Regions from separate parts of the Hymenobacter tenuis genome, predicted to be linked through region 1. Evidence: riboswitches for the same ligand, from Rfam matches in the RefSeq annotation. Region 1 holds a riboswitch; each other region holds the start of a gene.

Region 1 (5,043 bases):
GCGACTTTTACCTGGGCTCTATTGTGCAGAAAGGCGACCTAAAAATTGCCATCAGCACCAACGGCAAGTCGCCGACCATTGCCAAGCGCCTCCGGGAAATGCTGACCCAAACCCTGCCCGATGAGCTGCACGACGTGCTGCAGCGCATGTCGCACATTCGGGAAAAGGTAGGCGGCGATTTTGCCGAAAAAGTAAAGTCCTTGAATGCCGTTACGGCTGAGCTTACCGGCGGCCCGGCCTATGAGTCGCCGGCGGCGGCCAAGTGGCGGCGCATTGCCACCACCGCGTTGCTGGCTTTTGCGGCCATGCTGGTGTTCAATATCCTCTCCTACTACCTCACCTGGAAACAGGTGTGGGATGTGGCTAGCTCCTCCGAAACGTTTTATCTGTTTGTGGCCATCGGCTTCGGGGCTCAGCTAATTGATGGGCTCTTGGGCATGGGTTACGGGGTAGTAACGGCTATCAGCCTGATGAGCCTTAACATTGCGCCAGCGGCCGTGAGTGCCAGTATTCATACCGCCGAAATGTTTGCCAGCGGGGCCTCAGGTTACCATCACTACCGCTTCGGCAACGTGAATAAAAAGCTGTTCAAAGTGCTCCTGATTCCGGGAGTGCTGGGCGCTATTACGGGCGCGTATCTGCTTTCCAGATTTGGCGAAGTGTATGCGGGCTACGTGAAGCCGTTTCTGGCTCTTTACCTGCTGCTGCTGGGTATTCGCATTATTTCGAAAGCCTTTGCCAAGCCGGGTCCGCGCAAAAAGCACAAGAAGCTGGGCGTACTGGCCGCGGCCGGCGGCTTCCTCGATTCGTTTGGCGGCGGCGGTTGGGGGCCTTTGGTTACCAGCACGCTCATTGCCGGAGGCCGCACCCCGCAGTACGTGATAGGCTCGGTAAGCGTCACGGAGTTTTTTGTCACGTTTGCCAGCGCTGTCACCTTCTTCGCCACGCTGGGCATTTCGCACTGGCAAATCATCCTGGGCCTAATTGTGGGCGGCGTAGCGGCCTCTCCTCTTGCCGCCCGCCTGGCCGGTCGCATTCCGGTGCGCTGGATGTTTGTGTGCGTGGGCCTGATGGTCATCATCTGGAGCCTATGGGCGCTGCGGAAAGTGTTTATGTAGCAGCTGCCAACACCTTACGAAAAAGCCCCGCCAATTATTGGCGGGGCTTTTTATGGTTTACCACATTGGCAGTCCTAGTAATTTAAAGCTACTGCCGGAAAGCCTACAAGCCCAGCGTTATCCTGATTAGCTTGTTGAGTCAGCACCGGTTTGAGGCATTTGGCTACCTAGTAAAACGGAGTTAAGCCCTAACAGAAAGGAGTGGTTCTTCCTCAGTTGGTAGCACTTCAGGCATCGGTACTGGGCTGGTTGTTTGCTGCACACGCCGCAGCACCAGGAAAAGTACTAGGGCACTGAGCAGCACCAACCCGATATACAGCCCCGGCGACGTAGCAAGCAAGATTTCCGGGCTATCAGCCGCCATGCCCACAGGCCATATCATGGAGGCGAAAGCCAACAGATTATTGAGCGCATGGATACTGATACACAGCCACAGGGAGCGGGTTCGGTAGTAAAGCCACCCTAGTACTACCCCAATTAGGGCGGTTCCCAGGCTTTGGGCGGGGTTAAAATGTATTATACCAAAAAGCAGCGCCGACTGGCCAATGGCGACCCACGGCCGGTATGTGCGGAGCAAGGCTTGCAGAATTACACCCCGAAATAGCACTTCCTCCAGTATGGGCACCGCAACAACTCCTACGAGGAACGCCGCTACTGGCTCGTGCACAAGTTCTTCAAAAAAGCGTTGCTGCCAGTCAGGAAGCCCTAGTAGCTGCACCACCGACAGCACCATTACCAGGGCCGGCACCAGTAGGGGCAGCAGGGCGTACAGCCACCCCTGCTCTTGCCCCGTGAACTGCACCGGGTTCCAGCGCTTGCCCGCTTTCCAGCGCATAAACCCAAGTAGGGCTACGTTAGACAACACGGCCACAACCATACCCGTCACGGATTTTGATAGGTGCAGCACCTTGCTGGCGAGCAAAGAGGTAGGCAAGCCCACGAGTAGCGTCACGAGTAAATACCAGCCGATAAATGTCCAGCTTTCTTTTAGGGCAGGATAAGCTGGGGCTGGTTTCAATAGAGAGGGGGTAGCAACTTCAGGCGTACTAGTTTCCACAGTAAAATCAGGATTAGTATAAAGTAGTGTGCGTCAAAACTACTGTTCTTGGCGCATAAAAAAACAACCAGCCGAGCGTAGCGCGTCGGCTGGTTGTGATAGTCATCTTGATAAGAAGAATTACTGCGTTTAGGCGGCTTGCTGCTGCTTTTGCTGCCCCAGCTTGCTGTGCTTGCGGCCGTACCCGTAGTAGATAGCCAGGCCGATGGCCAGCCACACTGCCAGGCGCAACCACGTTTCCCAAGGCAACGACAGCATCATCACGAGGCAGGTCAGGATACCCAGAATAGGTACCAGCGGCACCCACGGCGTGCGGAAGCCACGTGGGGCGTCGGGTTCGCGCTTGCGCATAATCAGAATGCCCAGGCACACCATTACGAAGGCCAGCAAAGTACCAATAGAGGTCATTTCGCCTACCACCGAAATCGGCACAAACCCCGCGAATAAGGCAATAAACAAGCCTAGTAGCAGATTCGACTGCAACGGCGTGCGGAACCGCTCATGGATTCGGGAGAATACCGGGGGTAGTAACCCATCCTTGGCCATGCTGAAAAACACGCGGCTCTGGCCCAGCAAATCCACCAGAATAACGGAGGTGTAGCCGATGATAATGGCCAGAATCACGGCCGATGACAGCCAGGCGTACGGCGTTTTTTCGATGGCAATAGCCACGGGCGCAGCGCTGTTCTTGAACTCGGTGTAGTTGGCCAGGCCCGTCATGACGTGGCCGAAAAGCACAAACAATACGGTGCAAATCAGCAGGGAACCGATGATGCCGATGGGCATATTGCGCTGCGGATTCTTGGTTTCTTGGGCCATGGTGGCCACAATATCAAAGCCAATGAATACGAAGAATACTACCCCTGCCCCGCGCAGAATACCGCTCCAGCCAAACTCCCCGAACGTGCCGGTGTTCTTCGGGATGTAAGGTTGATAATTGGCGGGGTCAATGTACTGCCAGCCGAGCCCGATGAATACCAGCACCACCGCCACCTTTAGCGTAACCACCAAGGCATTAAACCAGGCCGAGCCCGAGGTACCGCGTATAATAATCATGGTGATGGCCAGCACAATAAGCATGGCCGGTATGTTCACCAAGCCGTGTACTTCGGTGCCATTAGCCAACGTAGCCGATTCAAACGGCGACATCACCAACTGCGGAGGCAGATTGATGCCGTATTTGCTCAGGAACTTCAGCAGATACTGCGACCAGCTGATGGCCACCGTGGCCGCGCCTACGGAGTACTCCAGCACCAAGTCCCAACCGATAATCCAAGCAAACAGCTCGCCCATGGTGGCATAGGCATAGGTGTAAGCGGAGCCCGCAACCGGCACCATGGAGGCAAACTCAGCGTAGCACAGAGCCGAGAAAGCACAGCCCACTGCTGCCACCACAAACGAGAGCGTAACGGCCGGACCAGCATTGTTGGCGGCCGCAATGCCCGTAAGCGAAAACAGGCCCGCCCCAATGATGACACCGATGCCAATGGTAATAAGATTGAAGCCGTTCAGGCTTCGTTTCAGGGTGTTAGCGCCCGTTTCGGCCGCTTCCTGCCGAAGCAGTTCCAATGATTTTCTGAGCATAAAGTGATTCGCCAGGTAGTAGTTGGCTGGTAAGAGAATATCCTGGCCGCAACGCCTGCTGCCGCTTAACCGGCTAGCAACGCGGGTTGCCGATGTCAGCACATTACGTAGCCTTACTAGCTTCTTAAAAAGCCGAAAGCGACGCGTATTGCCGGGCAACTACAGGCAGCAGCGCTGGCCAGGAAACGAAGAGAAGAAAAGAGATGCCTAGGGCTTGGATGCTAGGTAACGATACCATCCAAAGCCAATTGGGTCAAAAACTCAGGGCAGAAGCCGCAGCCTCAACAGCAACAACAGCGGCTCATACAGCAGCGCTGAGCCTTATGGGGCGCACTGAGAAGGGCAGCGGAAACTACGAAACAGGTACTACGGCAGAGGCAAAAGTCCACGGCTTGTTGTTTTTATATGGTCAGGAATTGGCACCGTTCCGGCTGTTGCGGATGGTTGCCGACGCGTCATAGAGCCTGTCTCTCAGCGCCTCTGTATAAAAACAATCCTTTGGGCTAGAAAGAATTGATACGACAAAGGTAGAACCGGAATGCTGCTCCTGCAAACGGGGTCTTTCTCGCTCTACCACACTGCGTATTTTATCAACTCCTGAAGCCAACTGGTGCCCTAGCAGCCAAGTCTTATCAACTCATAACACGCTCACTATCAGAACACTGCTTTTGCTGATAGATTTTACTGGCGGAAGTTTAACCGGAAAATTTAAATATTTTCAGAGGCTGCTAGGGCCCGAGTTTGCTTAAAGTTGGCATCTGAGTTGCCTATTGACCTTGCAGAAGCGGAAACGCCTGTTCCGGACGGCGGCCCGCTTCTTTCTCTGAATTTAAACAATCCAACATAGCCATGAAAAAGCTTCTCGTTCTCCTCGCCGCTTTCTCTCTTTCTGCTGCTGCCGCTTCGGCCCAAACTACGCCCGTAAAAGCAGCACATGCTAAGCACCAAAAAGGCGCCAAGGCTGCCAAAACACCTGAGCAGCGCGCCGAGCAAAAAGCCAAAAGCCTCAGTCAGAAGCTAGGCCTCTCGGCTGCTCAAACCGAGCAAGTCCGGCAGCTGAACCTGGCCCGCTACCAGGAAATGCAGGCCAAGCGCACGCAAGTAGCTTCCACCGCCGATAAAAAGCAGCGCCACCAAGTCATGAAGGCCGGCAAGGAGCGCTACGAAGCCCAACTCAAGCAAATTCTGAGCGCTGATCAGTACACGAAGTATGCTCAGCTGCAACAGGAGAAAATGGCCAAGCACAAAGCCCAGCATCCACGCAAGGCCAAAAGCTAGTGCCAC
Region 2 (5,043 bases), on a different contig from region 1:
CCAGGCTGCCACGGAGCCGCCAGCCTCAGCGCCCACTACTACTGCAAGTCCGTACTAGCCCGCTTGAAACTCAAAACCCTCTGCAGCACGTGCTGCAGAGGGCTTTTATAGTAACGCTAGGGTAGTAAACGGCTTACGCTGCTTCTTCTGAGTATTCGTTGGCACTTACTGGGCGCACATTGCCCGTGCGCACCAGAAACGCACCGTATTTGCGCAGTACCTCCCGATGGCGCAGCAGATGCGCCAGCGCCACATAGCCTACCACGTACCCATCCTCATCGGCTTCCTCCGAAATTTCGCTGAAGTCAAGCAGGTCAATTAGGCGGTCTTCGTCGGTGCGCAGGTAAATTTCGACCTCCAGGTCGGTGAGGGCCGAAGATCCGGGTAGCGGCCCCGATGCCGAAGCAAAATCGGCATCGATGCTGACAGCTGCCGCGCCCATTTGCGGGGCGAGCTGGGGCATTATCAGGGCCGTAATGCGGCCGTCGGGCAGGCGCTGAATGCTGGCTTCCAGCTCAATTTGGCAGCCGTAGCTAGCCGCAAAGGCAATATCAACGGGCTGCAGGTTTTCAATGCTGCTCTGAAACACATGCTCGGGTTGCAGGTAGGTTCCGAAGGTGCGGGCAGCTAGTAAAGCGGCTTCAGAGGTCAGATCGAAAAGGAGCTGCCGGCGCTCAGAGGCCGGAGTAGCCGGCTTTTTGCGCTTAGCCAAGGCGTTGAAATCAGAAGAAAATGCGGGTAACGGCGCAGCGCTAGTGGACATAGGTCTGGACGTAAAATCGTTCGAGGAAATGCGTGATTTGAGCAGTTTCAATCAGAAAGCCGTCGTGGCCATATTCTGACTCCATTTCAGCGTATTGCGCCCCCCGGATGTAGCGGGCGAGCTGCTGCTGCTCAGAAGTCGGGAACAGTATATCAGAAGTTATGCCAAGTACCAGGGTTCGGGCCCTAATGCGCCCTAGGGCTGCTTTTACACTGCCGCGGCCCCGGCCCACGTGGTGGCTGTCCATGGCCCGCGACAGGGCTACGTAGCTGTGGGCATTAAAGCGCGCCACCAGCTTATCACCCTGGTAACGCTGATAAGAGCTGGCCAGAAAATCGTCCAGCTTCTCGTCGTCGGTTTCGGTTTGGGTGCGGCCATAGGCGTGGTGGCTGCGGTAACTGAGCAGCGCCGTGGCCCGGGCTGCCCGCAACCCCGCCGCGCCACCATCCGGCGTGGCCGTGTGGTAGGTTGGGTCGGCGAAGATGGCTAGGCGCTGGGCTTCATTGAAGGCAATGCCCCAGGCCGAGTGCCGGGCGTTGGTAGCCAGCAGCACTAGGTTCTCAAACAAGGCCGGCCGCTGCACCGCCCACTCCACTGCCTGCTGCCCACCCAAAGAGCCGCCAATCAGGGTATGGATAGACGGTAGGGCAAGGTGCTCACGCAAGGCCTCATGGGCAGCTACCATATCCCGGATGGTCAGGAGCGGAAACGCTTGATATGGTGCTTGCTCCGTGTCGGCATCAGCATCAGCAGAGGCTGGACCGGTTGTGCCGTAGCAGGAGCCTAGTACATTGGCGCACACAATAAACCAGTCGGCGGGGTCGAAATAACAGCCCGGTCCTACTAGCCCCGGCCACCAGCTCAGCACATCAGAGTTAGCCGTGAGGGCATGGCACACCCATAGCACATTGTCGCGGGAGGCATTTAGGCGCCCGTAGGTATGGTAGGTTACGTTCACCTGAGGCAATATGGCGCCGCTTTCCAGCCGAAGTGGCCTAGGCAAACGAAACAGGTGTGGTTCTTCTTCGGAAGGCATGGTACTAGGGCAATTTCAAAGTCAATAGCCTGCGGGCGGAGCCGATTCTGCCCGGCTCCGCCCCGGCTGTAGTGCGGGCGGCGTTGGTCCTCGGCTTCCTCTCTCCTGAAAGCCCAGGCACCAGCCCGCGCGCTGCGTTGCTGGAAGCTGATCCGAGCCGCTCTCTCACCTGCGGCCCGGCATCAACCCCTCTCAAGTATCAGACTTCCAGCGTGGCAACGTGTTCGGTTTCGGGTTCGGGTAGGAGGGTGCTGCCACTCTCCCCAGAAGGAATGGTAGCTGCCGTGCGCACGGCGTCAAACGCTAGGGTCAAATCAGCCCGAATGTCTTCGAAGTGCTCTGTGCCCAACGACAGGCGCAGCAACGTGGGCGTTACGCCGGCCGCCCGCTGCTCTGCCTCGGAAAGCTGCTGGTGCGTGGTAGCCGAGGGCTGAATAATCAGCGTTTTAGAATCGCCAACGTTGGCCAGGTGGCTGATTAGCTTCAGGTTATCAATGAACTGTATAGCGGTTTCCTTGGTGCCTTTGATGGCGAAGGTGAGCACGCCGCCGTAGCCGCGCTTCAGGTACTTCTGGGCCAGCGTGTGGTACGGGCTGCTCTTCAGGCCGGGGTAGTTCACGGCTTCTACCTGCGGATGTTGCTCTAGCCAAGTAGCAATGCGCAGGGCATTTTCCACGGTGCGGTCTACGCGCAAACTCAGCGTTTCGAGGCCTTGCAGCAACAGGAAAGAGTTGAACGGGCTCTGCGAGGGGCCAAAATCGCGCAGGCCTTCTACCCGGGCCCGAATGATGAAAGCAATGTTGCCGAATGGGCCACCTTTGCCGAACACCTCATTAAATACGAGGCCGTGGTAGCCCTCCGAGGGCTCCGTGAATTGCGGGAACTTGCCGTTGCCGAAGTCATATTTGCCACCGTCTACAATCACGCCGCCAATGCTGGTGCCGTGGCCACCAATCCACTTCGTGGCCGACTCAACCACAATGTGCGCGCCGTGCTCCAGTGGCCGGAACAGGTAGCCGCCGGCCCCAAACGTATTGTCCACAATGAGTGGCAGATCGTGCTTATTGGCAATGGCGGCAATGCGCTCAAAATCCGGGATACTGAAGCTTGGGTTACCAATGGTTTCGAGGTAAAGCGCCTTGGTATTTTCGTCGATCAGGGCTTCAAATTCGCTAGGCTGGTCGCCGTTGGCAAAGCGCACCTCAATGCCCAACCGCTTGAACGCCACCTTGAATTGGTTGTAAGTGCCGCCATACAAGTGCGTAGTGCTCACGAAGTTGTCGCCGGCCTGCAGAATGTTGTTGAGGGCAATAAACTGCGCCGCCTGCCCCGAGGAAACCGCCAGTGCCGCTACGCCACCTTCCAGCGCGGCTATGCGCTGCTCGAACACGTCGGTGGTGGGGTTCATCAGGCGGGTGTAGATGTTGCCGAACTCCTTCAGGGCAAACAGGTTAGCGCCGTGCTCGGCATTCTTGAACACATAGCTGGTCGTCTGATAAATCGGAACCGCGCGGGACCCGGTTACGGGGTCGGGCTGCTGGCCGGCGTGGAGTTGGAGGGTCTCGAAGTGAGCGTTCTGCGTGGACATAGCAAGGCTGGTTAGCAGGAAGTTGGATATGAAGGAAGGGAGCGTAAACCGCTACAGTGGGGGCTACGCAAGGGCGTAGCAGGAGCCGGGCTGAAGTCAGCAACCTGTGAGGGCGAGCTGAGCAAACAGACGAGCCAGGCGACGCTGCCTAGGCAGCACCAAGGGCCAAAGCCCAGGAAACAGGGGAGGGGAGAAGCTGGGCCGCCGGGCGTGGGCTAGCTACAGCAACAACAAGCGCCGCTACAGCAGCGCATTCGCATTCGCCAAGCAGCGTGGGCGGCTACAGCAGCCCTAGAAACGCAGGAAAGCGGCTGGGCAGTAAGCAACAAAGCAGACTGGGCAGCAGCGGAAGGAAGGGCGAAAGCGAAGGTGTTTTCCATGGCACTCTGAGTTATATGCCCCGCCGCCGAATGGCTGGTCGGGCAGGAATTGGCACCTTTCGCGCGGTCGAAGGTTGCCAGTGGGTCAGGGAGCCTGTTCTCTCGCCACTTCTGTATAAATCTTTGAAAACTGCCCCGCCGCGAGCGGGAGAGTACCTAGTTGGTATTGCAAAGGTATACGCCTAGTTTCGATATATGCAATAGCTAGTGAAAATAATTTTTAATCAGCCGATACTGCTAATATGCTTATGCTGCGTTAAGATGAGTAGTCGTCAACTTGTTGATTGGCAAGCACTAATAGATGCAGGCAACAAGCTGTATTTTCTGCTCCTGTTGAGCAGAGGGTACACTTTAGGCAACAGTGAGCCCTAGTCTCTGTGGGCCATACCACCATCCGAAACACATTACAGGGAATTTTAGAAACACAGAAAAGCCACCTTGTAAGAGGTGGCTTTTTTGGATATTTCGAAGCTAGAGAAATGCTAGAGCTTGGGCAGCGTCAGTACCTGTCCTACTTCAATTAGGTCGGGATTCGAGCCGATAACGCTTTTGTTGGCGTCATAAATCTGGTGCCACTTGGCCGCGTCGCCGTAATGGCGCTTGGCAATTTTCGAAAGCGAGTCGCCGCTTACTACGGTATAGGTATCGCCCTGAGTAGTAGTAGCTGCAGCCTGGTTGGCGTTGCCAAAAAAATCGGTGGCACCACCCGCTGCCGGAGGAGTAGTAGGCTGAACAGGCTTCTTATCGCCGTCGTTAGAAAGGAAATCAAACAGTCCCATAGCAGTAAGTCAGTTTAGTTGTGAGAGGGGAATTGACCGAGAATCAGCACGATGCACTGGTCTGGTTTGCCTCTCTTACGCTTGATAATGCAATAAGTTGTAGCCGGACTGTAGCGCGAACATCTTGGGGAATGCTGCCGTAAGAGTGGCAATGCTGCCCTAGCAGCCTGGTTATCCAGGAGGCTGAGCAGAGACATAAAATCTACTCTCTCATCTAACCATTCTCCCCATGAAAACCCCCTCTTCCTCTTTTCGCTTGCTAGCTAGCCTGCTTATGCTGCTAGTACTTTTCACGGCTGCTTGTGGCAGCAAAGAAGGTAAAGTAGAAGGCGTTAATATGCTTTACGGTAAGGAAAGCAAAGTATGGAAAACCGATAAAGAACTCAGCGCTTCCGGCGACAAAGTAAAACAGACCGATGCCCAGGAAGATGAGCGCATCACGTTCTTCGCGAACCAGCAGTACACCATGATGTCGCCAACCGGAGCAGTGAACGGTA
Region 3 (5,043 bases), 720 kb from region 1:
CCAGCGTGAGGGCGTCTTGCAGCGTTAGGTTTTGCACCGCGTTCAGGAAGATCGGCTTGGCTTGGGCGGAAGCCGTTTCGGCAGCCCGGTTCAGCGCTACCTCAAAATTATCGACCAAGCCCCCGGCCCGCACCTTGCGCAGCGTAGCGGCTACTAGCTCTGCTTCGGGCGGAAAAGGAATCCGGATATCGGCGTTGGCATTGAAGCCGTCGGTTTCCCCGGCTTGCGCTACGGCCCGGCTTACGCCCTGGCTGAGGGCTTCGCGCAGGCCGCCGCTGGCTTCCTCAGCCGTAAGTGGGGCTTTAGCTACTACAACGGGGGTAGTAACCACTTTTGTAGCAGTGGCCTTGGTGGCAGTTGTTGTTTTTTTAACGGGCGCTTTCTTTTTGGCGGCCGTAGTGTTTTTAGTTGTGGTCGTCTTTTTCGTCGTGGTTTTCGTTTGGGCGGCGGCAAGTTGCGCGGTGGCCAAGGTGAGCGTGAGGCCGAGGGCCAGGGTACGGAGCGGGGTCATAAAACAAAAAAGGTAAACCAGAAAGCCAGTATGGCGTTGTTAGCCGACGAGTTGCCAATATTGCGCCAAATCCGGCACTCCTCCTAACTCCCCCTTCTATGCCTATCATTCCCGACGTTGAAATCATGACTATCGGCGACGAACTGCTCTACGGGCAGGTCATCGACACCAATTCGGCTTTTATGGGCCAGGAGCTGGGCAAGCTAGGGCTACGCGTCCGCCAGATTACCAGCGTTTCTGATCGGGCCGATGAGATTGTGGCTGCCCTCGACCTAGCCCGGCAGCGTGCCCAGGTGGTACTAATGACGGGCGGCCTCGGTCCTACCAAAGATGACCTGACCAAACACGTGCTGGCCCGCTATTTCAGCTCCGAGCTAGTGATGCACCAGCCTACCCTGGAGCACGTCGAAGGCTTTTTTCGGCGCTTCAACCGCCCCATGTTGGAAGTAAACCGCCAACAGGCCTTGGTACCTGCTGCCTGCGAGGTGCTGTTCAATGCCGTGGGTACGGCGCCGGGCATGTGGTTTGAGAACCAGGGAACCGTGTTTGTGAGCATGCCTGGCGTGCCGCACGAAATGAAGTACCTGATGACCCATGAGGTACTCCCTCGCCTGCAGCAACACTTCCAAACGCCCGCCATTGAGCACGTAGTAGTACAGACGGTGGGCCTGGGCGAGTCGTTTCTGGCGCAGCAGATAGAAGCGTGGGAAACGGCCTTACCACCCAACGTGAAGCTAGCATACCTGCCGTACCTCGGCGGCGTGCGCCTGCGCCTCACCGGCCACGACGATGGCCAGCCCGACCTGCGGGCCCGCATGGAAGCCCTGCTACCCGAACTGCGCACCTTGCTCGGCGACCATATTTTTGCCGTAGGAGAAATCAAGCTGGAAAAAGCTGTGGGCCAACAGTTGCAAGCGCGTGGCCTTACTGTAGGCACCGCCGAGAGTTGCACCGGTGGCTTGCTGGCGCATCGGCTTACCAGCATTCCGGGCAGCTCCCGCTATTTTCAGGGCAGCATTATTGCGTATTCCAACGATATAAAGCAGCGCCAGCTGGGCGTAAAGCCCGAAACACTAGCTGCCCACGGGGCCGTAAGCGAAGCCACCGTAGCCGAAATGGCCGAAGGCTTGCGCCAGCAGTTGGGCGTTGATGTGGCCCTAGCAACCAGCGGCATTGCCGGCCCCGATGGTGGCACCCCGGAAAAGCCCGTTGGCACGGTATGCATTGCCTACGCCGATGCGCACCGCACCGTCACGAAGCAAATCAGCTTTGACCGTGGTCGGCAGTTAAATCTGGAATACACCACCACCATGGCCCTGAACCTGCTGCGACTGAGCTTACCCAAGGACTAGCGTGTGTAGTTCTAGAAAGAAGCCGAGGCACAGATCCACTTAGGTAGCACTAGGGTATCTGTTCCTCGGCTTCTTCATGCTTACTCAGCCTCTGTTAGGGCTCGGGTGGGCACTACATCCGGCACTACCAGTGCCTCGCTTGCGGCGCGTAACGGACTAGGCAACCGCACCACGCAAACCCCGGGTGCCCGCAGCCATGCGGCCTGCGCTAGCTGGGTCAGTCCAATGGTACCCGTAAGGTAGTGGCCGCGCGTACTGGACCGGAACTGCTCGTGCACGTGGCTGAAATCGGCTAGCTCAGGAATAGCTTTATCCGTGAAAGTCACCAGCACATCCAACTCGGCGGCAGTGGCTAAGGCCAGGGCGTTCTGCTGATGCAGTTTCTTGTACTCGTAGCGGTAGCCGTAGGTCAGGGCCGAAAGGTCGCTGAGCACGGCGGAGGCGGTGGGGAATGCGCCCGCGCCCCGGCCCAGAAAAAACTGTCGGTCGGCGAAGCTGCTTTGCGTGATAAGGCCATTGTACTCGTCGTGCACACGTGCCAGCTCGTGCTCAGGCGTTACCAGCGTAGGCAGTACAGCTGCTGCAATAGTGCCATCGGGTAGGCGCCGGCCTTCCGCCACCAGTTTCAGCGCGTAGCCCTTCTCTTTGGCGTAAGCGGTTGCTAGAGGGCTCAGACGGTCAATGCCCAGGGTCAGGAGCTGCTCAGGCGCAACTACTAGCCCGAAGGCGTGCGTCAGGAGCAATACGAGCTTGTTGCGGGCGTCAAGGCCTTCTACATCCAGAGCCGGGTTGCTTTCCGCGAAACCAAGCGCCTGGGCCTGCCCCAAGGCCTCTGCAAACGACAGCGTGTCGCGGTGCATGGCCGTGAGAATGTAATTGGTGGAGCCATTGATGATGCCCTCCACTGACTCTAGCAGGTCGTTGTCGTAATATTCCTCTAGGTTGCGGATGACGGGCAGGCTAGCGCAGGCAGCGGCCTCGTAGAGCAGGGGCGTGCCCGTTTCGCGCTGCAACCGAATCAGCTCGGGCAGGTGCTCGGCCAGCATTTTTTTATTGGCCGTAACTACCGCTTTGCCGCGGCGCAGGGCTTCCGTCACAATCAAATAGGCCTCGTCGGCGTCATCAATCAGCTCTACAATTACGTCGAGTGAAGAATCTTGGAGCAACTCCTGCCGGTCGAAGGTGAACAGGGCAGCCGGAAGTGGGCGGACTTTCTCCCGGTTTTTAACCCCAATACGCCCGATGCTGGCCCGCAGCCCCGGCGTACGCTCCAGCACGGTGTGCAGGCCCTGACCTACTACTCCAAACCCAAACAGGCCAATGCGAATATCTTTGCGACTCATACCAATTGTGTGAATGTCAGCCCGCTAGGGTGCATGCAAGCACTACCCCCTACCGACGACTATGAATGGATGTTGATGCACTCAACGCCCTCATTTCACTCGGCACTTAGTCAAGAACTCTCACCGAAAAGGCACAAAAAAAGCCCTTCCGATAAGTCAGAAGAGCTACACCCGCTGCAGACGGGGAACATCTTGTAACTTATCTTTTCTCGGGTAGCCGAAGCTGTTCCGAGACAGGATTTAGCACCTGGTATTGCTACTGGTTGCTAAGGCATCACAGGGCCTGTCCCTCCGCCTTTCTTGATAAGTGCCCCGTGAAAGGGGCGCGGGGCAAATATACAACCCAATTTTTCTCACGCAATTTTGGCGGCGAAAGGCCCCTATGCCAACCTCACTAGCCCCCGGCCGTAGCTACACCCATTTTCGGATACACGGCCGGGCTTTGCGAGGCGTTGAGGCTTTCTGTTACCTTTGAGTCCGCAACTCCCCAGTCCGCATAGCAAAACCCTCCCACCCCATAACCCAACCCTACCCCCAACCGCATGGCACGAGTGGAAATGACGATGCCCAAGATGGGCGAATCCATCATGGAAGGCACCGTCCTGAAATGGCTCAAACAAGTAGGCGACTCCATCGACCAGGATGAATCGGTGCTGGAAGTAGCCACCGATAAGGTAGATACCGAAGTTCCGGCCCTGCACGCCGGCATCCTCCAGGAAATTCTGGTTCAGGAAGGCCAGGTAGTGGCCGTTGGCGCTCCCATCGCCATTATTGAAACCGATGCCGCCAGCGCCGGCTCCGCTGCTCCCACGGCAGCCGCCGAAATTCCAGCACCCTCAGCCAATGGCGCCGACAAAGCAACCGCTGAGGTTCCTTACCTCCCCGAGTCTGGCGACCCGCAGGCCAATCCTGCGCAAGCCGTAGCAGCCCAGCCCCAGACGGGCCGTTTCTACTCGCCGCTGGTGCTCAGCATTGCCCGCGAAGAAGGCATCTCCATGGCTGACCTGGAGTACCTGCCCGGTACTGGCAGCGAGGGCCGCGTTACCAAAAAAGACATTCTGGATTACGTAGCAGCTGGCAAGAAACCCCTAGGTCAGGCAGCGTCCGCAACCCCGGCTGCTCAGCCTCAGGCCGTGGCTCCGGCACCGCAAGCGCCGGCTTCACAGCCCACTGCCCAGCCCGCTCCGGTTTCAGCACCCCAGGCTTCAGCAGCAGCCATAACTCCTTCTAAAGCAGTTCCTTCCATTAGCGGAAATCAAGAGCTGATTGAGATGGATCGCATGCGCAAAATGATTGCCCAGCGCATGGTGGACTCCAAGAAGATTTCGCCCCACGTTACCTCGTTTGTGGAGGCCGACGTGACCGAGCTCGTGCATTGGCGCAACAAGCACAAGGATGCCTACAAGAAGCGCGAAGGTGAGAACCTGACCTTCACGCCCATCTTCATTCAGGCCATTGCGCGAGCCATCCAGGACTTCCCGATGATCAACGTCTCGATTGAAGGCGACTACATCATCAAGAAGCGCGACATCAACGTGGGCGTGGCCGTGGCCCTGCCCTCCGGCAACCTTATCGTGCCGGTCATTCATAACGCCGACCAGCTCAACTTGAATGGCCTCAGCAAAAAGGTAAACGACCTGGCCAACCGGGCCCGTGCCAACAAGCTGAAGCCCGAGGACCTGGAAGGCGGCACGTACACGGTATCGAACGTAGGCTCCTTCGGCAACGTGATGGGTACGCCCATCATCATGCAGCCGCAGGTAGCTATTATGGCCGTGGGCGCTATCAAGAAGAAGCCCGCTGTCATCGAGACGCCGCAGGGTGATTTGATTGGCGT

The links. Region 1 has a riboswitch for S-adenosylmethionine ahead of ACYVGU_RS08770 (amino acid permease). Riboswitches for the same ligand answer to the same signal wherever they lie in the genome.
Region 2: linked by a shared signal. The riboswitch ahead of ACYVGU_RS16515 (O-acetylhomoserine aminocarboxypropyltransferase/cysteine synthase family protein) and the one ahead of ACYVGU_RS08770 (amino acid permease) in region 1 are both predicted to bind S-adenosylmethionine.
Region 3: linked by a shared signal. The riboswitch ahead of ACYVGU_RS05590 (homoserine dehydrogenase) and the one ahead of ACYVGU_RS08770 (amino acid permease) in region 1 are both predicted to bind S-adenosylmethionine.

What each region holds. Positions count from the first base shown of each region.
Region 1 is NZ_BAAGWF010000001.1:2,018,912-2,023,954, forward strand. It holds gene ACYVGU_RS08760 (TSUP family transporter) at 1-1,118, shown strand, start outside; gene ACYVGU_RS08765 (lysostaphin resistance A-like protein) at 1,300-2,136, opposite strand; gene ACYVGU_RS08770 (amino acid permease) at 2,305-3,759, opposite strand; SAM riboswitch class I at 4,158-4,250, opposite strand; gene ACYVGU_RS08775 (hypothetical protein) at 4,609-5,037, shown strand.
Region 2 is NZ_BAAGWF010000004.1:692,307-697,349, forward strand. It holds gene ACYVGU_RS16500 (alpha/beta hydrolase) at 1-58, shown strand, start outside; gene ACYVGU_RS16505 (hypothetical protein) at 134-763, opposite strand; gene metX (homoserine O-acetyltransferase family protein) at 753-1,799, opposite strand; gene ACYVGU_RS16515 (O-acetylhomoserine aminocarboxypropyltransferase/cysteine synthase family protein) at 1,999-3,387, opposite strand; SAM riboswitch class I at 3,776-3,889, opposite strand; gene ACYVGU_RS16520 (LysM peptidoglycan-binding domain-containing protein) at 4,250-4,546, opposite strand; gene ACYVGU_RS16525 (lipocalin family protein) at 4,776-5,043, shown strand, end outside.
Region 3 is NZ_BAAGWF010000001.1:1,299,151-1,304,193, reverse strand. It holds gene ACYVGU_RS05600 (DUF4197 domain-containing protein) at 1-511, opposite strand, end outside; gene ACYVGU_RS05595 (competence/damage-inducible protein A) at 610-1,863, shown strand; gene ACYVGU_RS05590 (homoserine dehydrogenase) at 1,944-3,206, opposite strand; SAM riboswitch class I at 3,403-3,516, opposite strand; gene ACYVGU_RS05585 (dihydrolipoamide acetyltransferase family protein) at 3,749-5,043, shown strand, end outside.